DNA from 3 places in the Cytobacillus sp. FSL R7-0696 genome. Region 1 is predicted to be linked to each of the others. Evidence: predicted binding sites of a transcription regulator. Region 1 holds the regulator's gene; each other region holds the start of a gene.
The links. The regulator CtsR, encoded in region 1, represses protease genes until heat stress. The targets are predictions, from matches to a motif close to ATGGTCAATAAAGGTCAAACA.
Positions count from the first base shown of each region.

Region 2: the regulator CtsR is predicted to act here: its motif matches at 1,371-1,391, upstream of clpB (ATP-dependent chaperone ClpB).
Region 3: the regulator CtsR is predicted to act here: its motif matches at 1,879-1,899, upstream of MKX29_RS23630 (ATP-dependent Clp protease ATP-binding subunit).

Region 1 is NZ_JBBOWA010000001.1:1,626,844-1,630,054, reverse strand. Features, by position in the region: rRNA gene MKX29_RS08600 (23S ribosomal RNA) at 1-832, shown strand, start outside; rRNA gene rrf (5S ribosomal RNA) at 908-1,024, shown strand; gene MKX29_RS08590 (CtsR family transcriptional regulator) at 1,272-1,733, shown strand; gene MKX29_RS08585 (hypothetical protein) at 1,761-2,309, shown strand; gene MKX29_RS08580 (protein arginine kinase) at 2,312-3,211, shown strand, end outside.
Region 2 is NZ_JBBOWA010000001.1:56,612-59,822, forward strand. Features, by position in the region: gene clpB (ATP-dependent chaperone ClpB) at 1-1,358, opposite strand, end outside; gene MKX29_RS00295 (YjzC family protein) at 1,467-1,646, opposite strand; gene argF (ornithine carbamoyltransferase) at 2,047-3,000, opposite strand; gene MKX29_RS00305 (carbamoyl phosphate synthase large subunit) at 2,997-3,211, opposite strand, start outside.
Region 3 is NZ_JBBOWA010000001.1:4,643,815-4,647,025, forward strand. Features, by position in the region: gene MKX29_RS23620 (hypothetical protein) at 55-705, shown strand; gene MKX29_RS23625 (YkvI family membrane protein) at 723-1,766, opposite strand; gene MKX29_RS23630 (ATP-dependent Clp protease ATP-binding subunit) at 1,952-3,211, shown strand, end outside.

The sequences.
Region 1 (3,211 bases):
TGGAGCTTTACTGTAGCCTGATATTGAATTTTGGTACAGCTTGTACAGGATAGGTAGGAGCCTTAGAAGCCGGAGCGCTAGCTTCGGTGGAGGCGTCGGTGGGATACTACCCTGGCTGTATTGAAATTCTAACCCACATCCCTTATCGGGATGGGAGACAGTGTCAGGTGGGCAGTTTGACTGGGGCGGTCGCCTCCTAAAGAGTAACGGAGGCGCCCAAAGGTTCCCTCAGAATGGTTGGAAATCATTCGTAGAGTGTAAAGGCACAAGGGAGCTTGACTGCGAGACCTACAAGTCGAGCAGGGACGAAAGTCGGGCTTAGTGATCCGGTGGTTCCGCATGGAAGGGCCATCGCTCAACGGATAAAAGCTACCCCGGGGATAACAGGCTTATCTCCCCCAAGAGTCCACATCGACGGGGAGGTTTGGCACCTCGATGTCGGCTCATCGCATCCTGGGGCTGTAGTCGGTCCCAAGGGTTGGGCTGTTCGCCCATTAAAGCGGTACGCGAGCTGGGTTCAGAACGTCGTGAGACAGTTCGGTCCCTATCCGTCGTGGGCGCAGGAAATTTGAGAGGAGCTGTCCTTAGTACGAGAGGACCGGGATGGACGCACCGCTGGTGTACCAGTTGTCTTGCCAAAGGCATCGCTGGGTAGCTATGTGCGGAAGGGATAAGTGCTGAAAGCATCTAAGCATGAAGCCCCCCTCGAGATGAGATTTCCCATAGCGCAAGCTAGTAAGATCCCTGAAAGATGATCAGGTTGATAGGTTAGAGGTGGAAGTGTGGCGACACATGTAGCTGACTAATACTAATCGATCGAGGACTTAACCAAACAGGCGATTACTCAATAAATATCTTCTTCAGCATTATCTAGTTTTGAGGGAACGATTCCCTTACAATTTCATAGTCCGGTGGCGATAGCGAGAAGGTCACACCCGTTCCCATACCGAACACGGAAGTTAAGCTTCTCAGCGCCGATGGTAGTTAGGGGCTGTCCCCTTGTGAGAGTAGGACGTTGCCGGGCAAGATAAAAGAGCACATCATTTATGTGCTCTTTTTTGTCATGCTATAATGAATTCGTTTATTTAAATGGACAAATAACATCTATACAATCTAAACATAATATAAATTTAATGAACGAACCTATATTTCATACGTTTGAGATTTAGAAAAAAAGGGGAAAATTAATAATACTACTTCGTTGCAACATTTCACACAAATCATGTATAATTTATGTCAAATATAGTCAAAGTCAGATAGGGGGAGGCCGGGTGAAAAATATATCAGATATTATTGAAAAATATCTTAAAGAAGTCTTGGAACTTAGCGAAAGGGAAATTGTTGAAATTAAGCGAAGCGAGATCGCTGATAAATTTCAATGTGTCCCATCTCAAATAAATTACGTCATAAATACTCGGTTTACAGTTGAAAAAGGCTATGCTGTCGAAAGCAAACGTGGCGGTGGTGGTTATATAAGAATCACCAAAGTGCAAGCATATGATTATGTTGATTTAATTAATCAATTGATTAGGATTGTACGTGATCGTATTTCACAAAATAGTGCTGAAAATATTATAAACAGATTAGTTGAAGAAGAGATTATTACTACTCGAGAAGCGAAGATTATGTTAAGTGTCATTGATCGTTCAGTTCTTTACTTAGAGTTACCCTATAGGGATGAGTTAAGAGCAAGGATGCTTGTTGCGATGCTAAATACATTGAAATATAAGTAGGTTGTAAAGTATGGAGGGGTGAAACAGATGATATGCCAAGAATGTAATCAGAGACCTGCGACTCTACATTTTACAAAAATTATGAATGGCGAAAAGGCTGAGTTCCATTTATGTGAAAAATGTGCCCAAGAACATGGGGATATGTTTATGTTAAATAATGGATCTGGGTTTTCTATTAATAATCTATTGAGCGGATTATTTAATATAGATACAAGTTATGCAAATAACCAAGCTCAGTTAAATAAACAAACGCAGGTAGTACAGTGTGAGCAATGCTCGATGACCTTTCCTCAATTTGTTAAAGTCGGGAAATTCGGATGTGCCCACTGTTATGATTCTTTCCGAGCACAGTTAAAGCCAATTATTAAAAGGCTTCATAGTGGTAATTGGAATCATAACGGAAAAATCCCTACAAGAATGGGTGGAGATATCCATTTAAAAAAGCAAATTGAGGATTTAAAAATAAACTTGAAAGAACTTATAACTAAAGAGGAGTTTGAGAAAGCAGCAGAGACAAGAGATGCAATACGTCAATTGGAAAAAGAAATGAAAAACCATCTAGAGGGAGGGGAATGAACTTGTCTTTAGAAAGGTTTATCAATCAGGCTGTCAGCTCTTGGATGAGTGCAGAAGGTCCTGATTCTGATATCGTACTTAGTTCTAGAATTCGTTTAGCTCGCAATATTAAACAGGTTAATTTTCCAACCATCTTTTCTCATGATGAAGCTAAACGTGTGATAGATATCATTAAAGCAAGAATGGAAAAATCGACTTTTGATACTTATGGTGACTTTTCGTTATTGCAAATGGATGATTTACAACCATTGCAAAAAAGGGTGCTGATGGAAAAACATTTGATTAGTCCTCATTTAGCAGAAAACGCTAGTCATGGTGCCTGCCTACTTACTGAAAATGAAGAGGTTAGCATTATGTTGAATGAAGAAGATCATATACGTATACAGTGTTTATTTCCAGGCTTCCAATTATCAGAAGCATTAGAAGTTGCAAACCAAATTGATGATTGGTTAGAAACTGAGATTGATTATGCATATGATGAACAGGTAGGGTATTTAACTAGTTGCCCAACAAATGTGGGCACAGGTCTCAGAGCATCTGTCATGATGCATTTACCAGGATTAGTATTAACTCATCAAATGAATAGAATCATTCCAGCAATTAACCAACTTGGATTAGTTGTTAGAGGAATTTATGGAGAAGGTAGCGAAGCATTAGGTAATATCTTTCAAGTTTCTAACCAAATCACATTAGGGAAATCAGAAGAAGATATTGCTGAGGATTTAAAAAGTGTTGTGGAGCAATTAATTTCGCAGGAAAGGTCAGCAAGAGAAGCATTAGCGAAAACCTCTAACATACAATTAGAAGATAGAGTCTTCAGATCCTATGGTATTTTATCTAATAGCCGAATCATTGAATCAAAAGAAGCGGCTAGATGTTTATCGGATGTTCGCCTTGGAATA
Region 2 (3,211 bases), 1.6 Mb from region 1:
TGTTCCTTAAAGTTAGTAAGTTCTTCTCTTAGTTTCTCTAACCTCCCTTGACTGATTTCATCAGACTCTTTTAGCAGAGCGGCCTCTTCAATTTCAAGCAGCATTACCTTTCTTGTTACTTCATCCAGCTCCGTAGGCATAGAGTCAATCTCTGTCCGGATCATTGCACATGCCTCATCAATTAAATCAATCGCTTTATCTGGTAAAAAACGATCTGTAATATAACGATCAGATAAAGTAGCTGCTGCAACAATAGCCCTGTCATGAATATTGACCCCATGATGAATTTCGAATCGCTCTTTTAAACCTCTTAAAATAGAGATAGAGTCTTCTACATCGGGTTCTTTTACTAATACTTGTTGAAACCTTCTCTCTAATGCCGGATCTTTTTCAATATACTTTCTATGTTCATCCAATGTTGTTGCGCCAATACAATGTAGCTCACCTCTGGCAAGCATTGGCTTCAACATATTACCAGCGTCCATCGCACCTTCTGTTTTACCAGCTCCAACGATTGTGTGTATCTCATCTATAAACAGAAGAATACGACCATCACTCTTTTTAATCTCTGCTAACACTGCTTTTAAACGTTCCTCAAATTCACCTCTAAATTTAGCACCTGCAATTAACGCACTCATATCTAATGAGAAAATCGTCTTATCTTTCAGTCCCTCTGGTACATCTTTTCTAACAATTCTCTGTGCTAATCCCTCAACAATTGCTGTTTTACCAACACCTGGCTCACCGATGAGGACAGGATTATTTTTCGTTTTCCTTGAAAGTATGCGAATCACATTACGGATTTCTTGATCTCTGCCAATGACAGGATCTAATTTCCCTGTTTTCACTTCTTCCACTAAATCTCTACCATATTTATGAAGTACTTCATAAGTACCTTCTGGGTTTTGTGATGTCACCTTTTGATTCCCCCTGATCTCTTCAATTGCTTGTTGGATATCTTTCTTTTTCATTAAAAAGAGGTCTGTAACATTCGTCTTTGCCACAATCACTGCCCATAAAACATGTTCAATGGATATATAATTGTCCTGCCATTGCAATCTTAATTCTTCTGCTTTTGACAAGGTTTTTCTTAAATCATTGGTAAGATAAAAAGAATTTAAATCCGCACCACTTCCACTAACCCTGGGTTTTCTTTCTAATAAATGTTGCAATGATTGTTTCACATTTTCAATTGTAAAATCACTTCGTCTTAAAATATTTGTAAATAGATGATCCTCCTGCAAGAAGGAAAGGAAAAGGTGCACCGTATCCACCTCTTGGTGACCTTTATTTGTCGCCATCCTTTTGGCAGTCATTAAACCTTCTTGCAAAGAGGTTGTCATTTGATTAATATCCAATCGCACGTCACACTCCTGACCTTTTTTGACCTTTGTTTTATTATAAAATTATTTCCTGCCATATGTAAAGCCATCCACATTTTGGGATGGCATCTGATTCGTTCTTTATTATGGTTTTCTTTGATAAGTCCATAATCGATTATGGTTTGAGTTTTCAGGAAATCGATCACCCGCACGAAGACTTACCACTTGTGGGTTATTCACATTACTGCCAGTTTCACCAATCTCAATATATTTACCATTATTTGGCGCTTTCTGCCCTGCTCTAAATTGTCGATTTTGTCCCAAAATGAGCACCTCCTTCAAACTTACACTTTTATTATTTCCGCGAGAAGGAGGAATCATAAAGGAAATTGTAGGTATTGTGTTTTCCTCAAATCAGATTGCAAGCCTGTCTCTGGCGCTTTTATTGTTGGGTGTACTTTTTAAATTACTCTTACCCCGCAGCTATCTTTGCGTTTTTTACTCATGATGTACGAACAAATCCTTTTTGATACGCTATTCCAACGCATTTTCTTCTTGGTGTACGAGCTCACTCACTTTGCTTCACTATCCCTGCGTTTTTTCCTCTCAATGTACGAGCAAACCCTTTTTTGCTCACCCTCAAACTTCCTAAATTCCCCTCAAATGATAAAAAGCACGAACCATTCTAGGAACAGAATAGTTCGTGCTTCAGCTTGTTACAACACTATAGTAATTCAGTTAATAAGGCTTTTTGTGCGTGAAGACGGTTGCCTGCTTGTTGGAAAACAGCGGAGTGATCACCGTCAATAACAGGCGCCGAGACTTCTTCCCCACGGTGTGCGGGCAAACAGTGAAGGAATAAATAATCTTCTTTTGCATAGGCTACAAGTGACTCGTTCACTTGATAATCATGAAAGACTTGTAAACGCATTTCATTTTCTTCTTCTTGACCCATACTCGTCCAGACGTCCGTATAGATGACATCAGCGCCATCAACCGCCTTTTTTACGTCGTTTTCGACGACAATTTTACTGCCCGTCACTTCAGCAAATCCTTGTGCTAAAGTGACCACTTTTTCATCTGGTTCGTAGTCTTTCGGACATGCAATCGTCATATGCATGCCAACTTTTGCTGCCGCAATCATTAATGAGTGAGCTACATTATTGCCATCTCCAACATAAACACAACGAATACCTGCTAATTTTCCTTTTACTTCTTTAATCGTTAACAAGTCTGCTAGTGCTTGACAAGGATGATAAAGGTCCGTTAACCCATTAATTACTGGAATAGTAGCATGTGTGGCAAGTTCTTCTATAATATCATGAGAAAATGTACGAATCATAATGCCATCAACATAATTAGATAATACTTTTGCGGTATCTGCAATCGTTTCTCCTCTACCGATTTGCATGTCATTACTATTTAAATAAAGGGCATGACCGCCAAGTTGTAACATACCCGCTTCAAAGGAAACCCTTGTACGTGTAGATGACTTTTCGAAAATCATTCCCAATATTTTGCCCTTCAATGGCTCTTCGGCTTGATGATCCGTTTGCTTCATTAAATATGCCTTTTCGACAAGTCCATTGATTTCTTCAGAAGAATAATCAGCTAATGTTAGCATATCCTGTCCTTTAATATCTAACTTTTTACCACATACAGTCGATGTTGTAATCATGATATCGTCACTTCCTTTACATTGTCGTTTTGCCAATCCTCAATTGCTACTGCTTGCCAATCCTTTTCTGTTAAAGCAAGTAAATAGGCTTCAAGTGACTCTAATTCACTAAAAGTGTGTAGTCGATTTTTAACCGCCCATTCCCGCATACGTTGATTTTCTTCACCAGTGAAAGGATTGTAAAGTGCAACAGTTGTTTCATCTAATTCGG
Region 3 (3,211 bases), 3.0 Mb from region 1:
CGCAGCATTTCTCGTCTAATGCTTTGATCACGTAACTTAGGGAGGAAATTTGTTTTGAAGAACTTTTTAAAATTGTTAACTGTTCCCTTAGCTATCTTTCTATTAGCAGCATGCGGAACATCAGAAACAGACAATGGCAATGGTGAAAATAATAATAGTAATCCACCAAATGAAGAAGTAGATGAAGATCAAAATCAAAATGAAAACAAAGAAGATAGCCAAAAAAGTGAAAATGAAATTCGCGTGATGGAGGAAAATTTATCATATGAAATAGACGGTGAAACAAAAGAAGAAACTGCTTTTCTTAAAGAAAGTGACAATCAAGCGTTTTCTTTACATGTTTTACCTGATTTCACCTTAACTGCAGAGGAACCAAATAAAGATATCCTTCATTTAAATGATCAATCTGAGGTGTTTATGCGAATTGAGGTACTTCCTGAAGAAGTAGACATGAAACAACTTGAGGAGAATACAATGATCCAACTTCAATCTGTTAACGAAGAAGTAGAGCATCCTTCTCTTCCTCAAGATGACTTTTTCAAAGATGCTGTTATGATGGAAGCTTCATCTGAAACCGATACAGTAACGGCATTTATTATCCACAATGATTCAGCCCAAGTAAAGCTGACTTTATTTAATAAGAATGAAGATACTAACTATAAAGATGCTTTTATAGAAATGGCAAAAACGATTCATACAAATTAATAAAAAAAGAGACTGTCCTAGCTGTCAGTCTCTTTTTTCATCCATAATAAGATGATAAATGTTAAACTAATATAACCAAATAAAGGATATAAATAGGAAAGCAGTTCTCCATATTCAATGAATGAACCGAAATAGCAGATGGTAAAAATCCCAATCACTGTTACAACCGTAGGAATATTAAAATATTGCCGAATTTGCCTTTCCACTCCAAAAACGTTTCCAATTACTGAAGTAAATATTTCACCATAAATAACAAATACGAATATCCAATATATTGAAGACGCAAGTGACTTCATAATAGCTGCCATAGGGATTTCATAACTTTCTAAATTAGGAATATTCACCAATGACAAATGACTAGAAACTAAAATCATTGTTAGTGCAATCCCACCAAAATATCCTCCCCATTTAATCGTATGTATATCTTTAATATCCGAAGCAACTGGAACTAACACAGCTTGCGCTAACATTAAATTAAATGCGGCATACGTAAATGGAGATACAACTGATTTCCAACCATCCTCAGCAAAAGGAATATATAAAATATTTTCTAAAAAGAAAGGCTGTTGAATAGAGAAAAACAATAAGATGAAACTAAAACTGATCATCATAGGAACGACAACAACGTTTACGGCAAATAATCCTTTTATACCTACAAGCATTGTTATAATTGATAAAGCAATTGTAAATACCACACCAATTGATTTAGATAACCCTAGTTGTTCTTCAAACACAGCACCTGCACCTGAAAGCATAACAGCACAGACACCTAATAACATGATGAGCATTAATCCATTGATAATTAAACCAAAATGCTTTCCAAACAAATGTGTATTTAACTCTTGAAAAGATCTTGCATTTATTTTTGCAGCAATGATCATTAGTTTTGATCCTAAAAACACAAATATATATCCACTCATTAAAATCCCAATTAAACCAATAAAACCAAATCTCGAAAAGAATTCGACGATTTCCCTCCCAGTTGCAAACCCTGCGCCAACAACAGTCCCTACATAAACTGCTGCGATTTGAAAGGAAGCTCCCCAATTAATTTTCGTCAAGTCGATCTCCTCCTTCTCCACAATATATGTAAAGAAGGACAAACAAAGACGAGCTTTTTCTTACGGAATACCTTTTTTCTAATTTTAATAAAAAAGATAATCAAAATACTTGAAAGTCAAATAAGGTCAAAGTATACTGTATTCATAAGGTCAAAGTTAGTCAAAGTCAAAAGGAGGAAACTTTAATGAAATGTCAAGCATGCAAACAAAATGAAGCGAATGTCAATATGAGATATGCGATTAATGGTAAGGAGACAACCATTCGTCTTTGTCAAAGCTGTTACGAGAATGAAAAACAATCTCTTCCTGCCTTTGGTCCGACGATGAATGGTTTCTCAGGTTTTATACCATTCGATGATCTTTTTAAACAATTGACAAATGAGCAAAATGCTCATCATCAAAGTCAACAACCGAATGAACCATCTCAAAGAAAACAAAGTGGTAGTGGTGGATTCATTGATCAATTCGCTAAAAACTTAACGCAAATGGCTAGAGCGGGTCTCATTGATCCCGTGATTGGTCGAGATAAAGAAATAGCACGAGTAATTGAAATACTAAATAGACGAAGTAAAAACAATCCAGTATTGATCGGTGAACCCGGTGTGGGGAAAACAGCTATCGCTGAGGGGTTTGCACTAAAAATAGCTAATAGTGATGTACCAAAGAAATTACTCAATAAAGAAGTTTACTTGTTAGATGTGGCCTCCCTTGTTTCGAATACAGGTATTAGAGGTCAATTTGAAGAAAGAATGAAACAACTAATAAATGAAGTACAAACACGAAAAAACATAATCCTTTTTATTGATGAAATCCATTTATTAGTTGGTGCGGGTTCAGCTGAAGGATCAATGGATGCTAGCAATATTTTAAAGCCTGCACTAGCACGTGGTGAGATGCAATTAATTGGGGCAACTACACTTTCTGAATATAGAAAAATAGAAAAAGATGCAGCATTAGAAAGACGATTCCAACCAGTTCACGTCAAAGAACCAAGTTTAGAGGAAGCAAGACATATCCTCGAAGGATTAAAAGACAATTATGAAAGCTTCCATGATGTTATTTATACAGAGGAAGCCATCACAGCTTGTGTAGAACTATCGTCAAGATATATTCAAGACCGCTTCTTACCAGATAAAGCAATTGACCTTATGGATGAAGCTGGCTCAAAATTAAACCTAACATTAGGTGTTTCATCTGATGAGGATATTGAATTGCGTTTAAAAGAAATAGCAAAGCAAAAAGAACAGTTGCTTAAAGAAGAAAGGTATGAAGAAGCAGCTCAATTAAGAGATAAAGAAACAGAATTGGAGAAGGCTCTTGGTTCAAACACAAGAGAAAGAGCGAAAGTAGAAGTCGAACATATCCAAAAAATCATTGAAGATAAAACCGGTATACCAATCGGAAAATTAATGACAGATGAACAATCTAAGATGAAACATTTACAA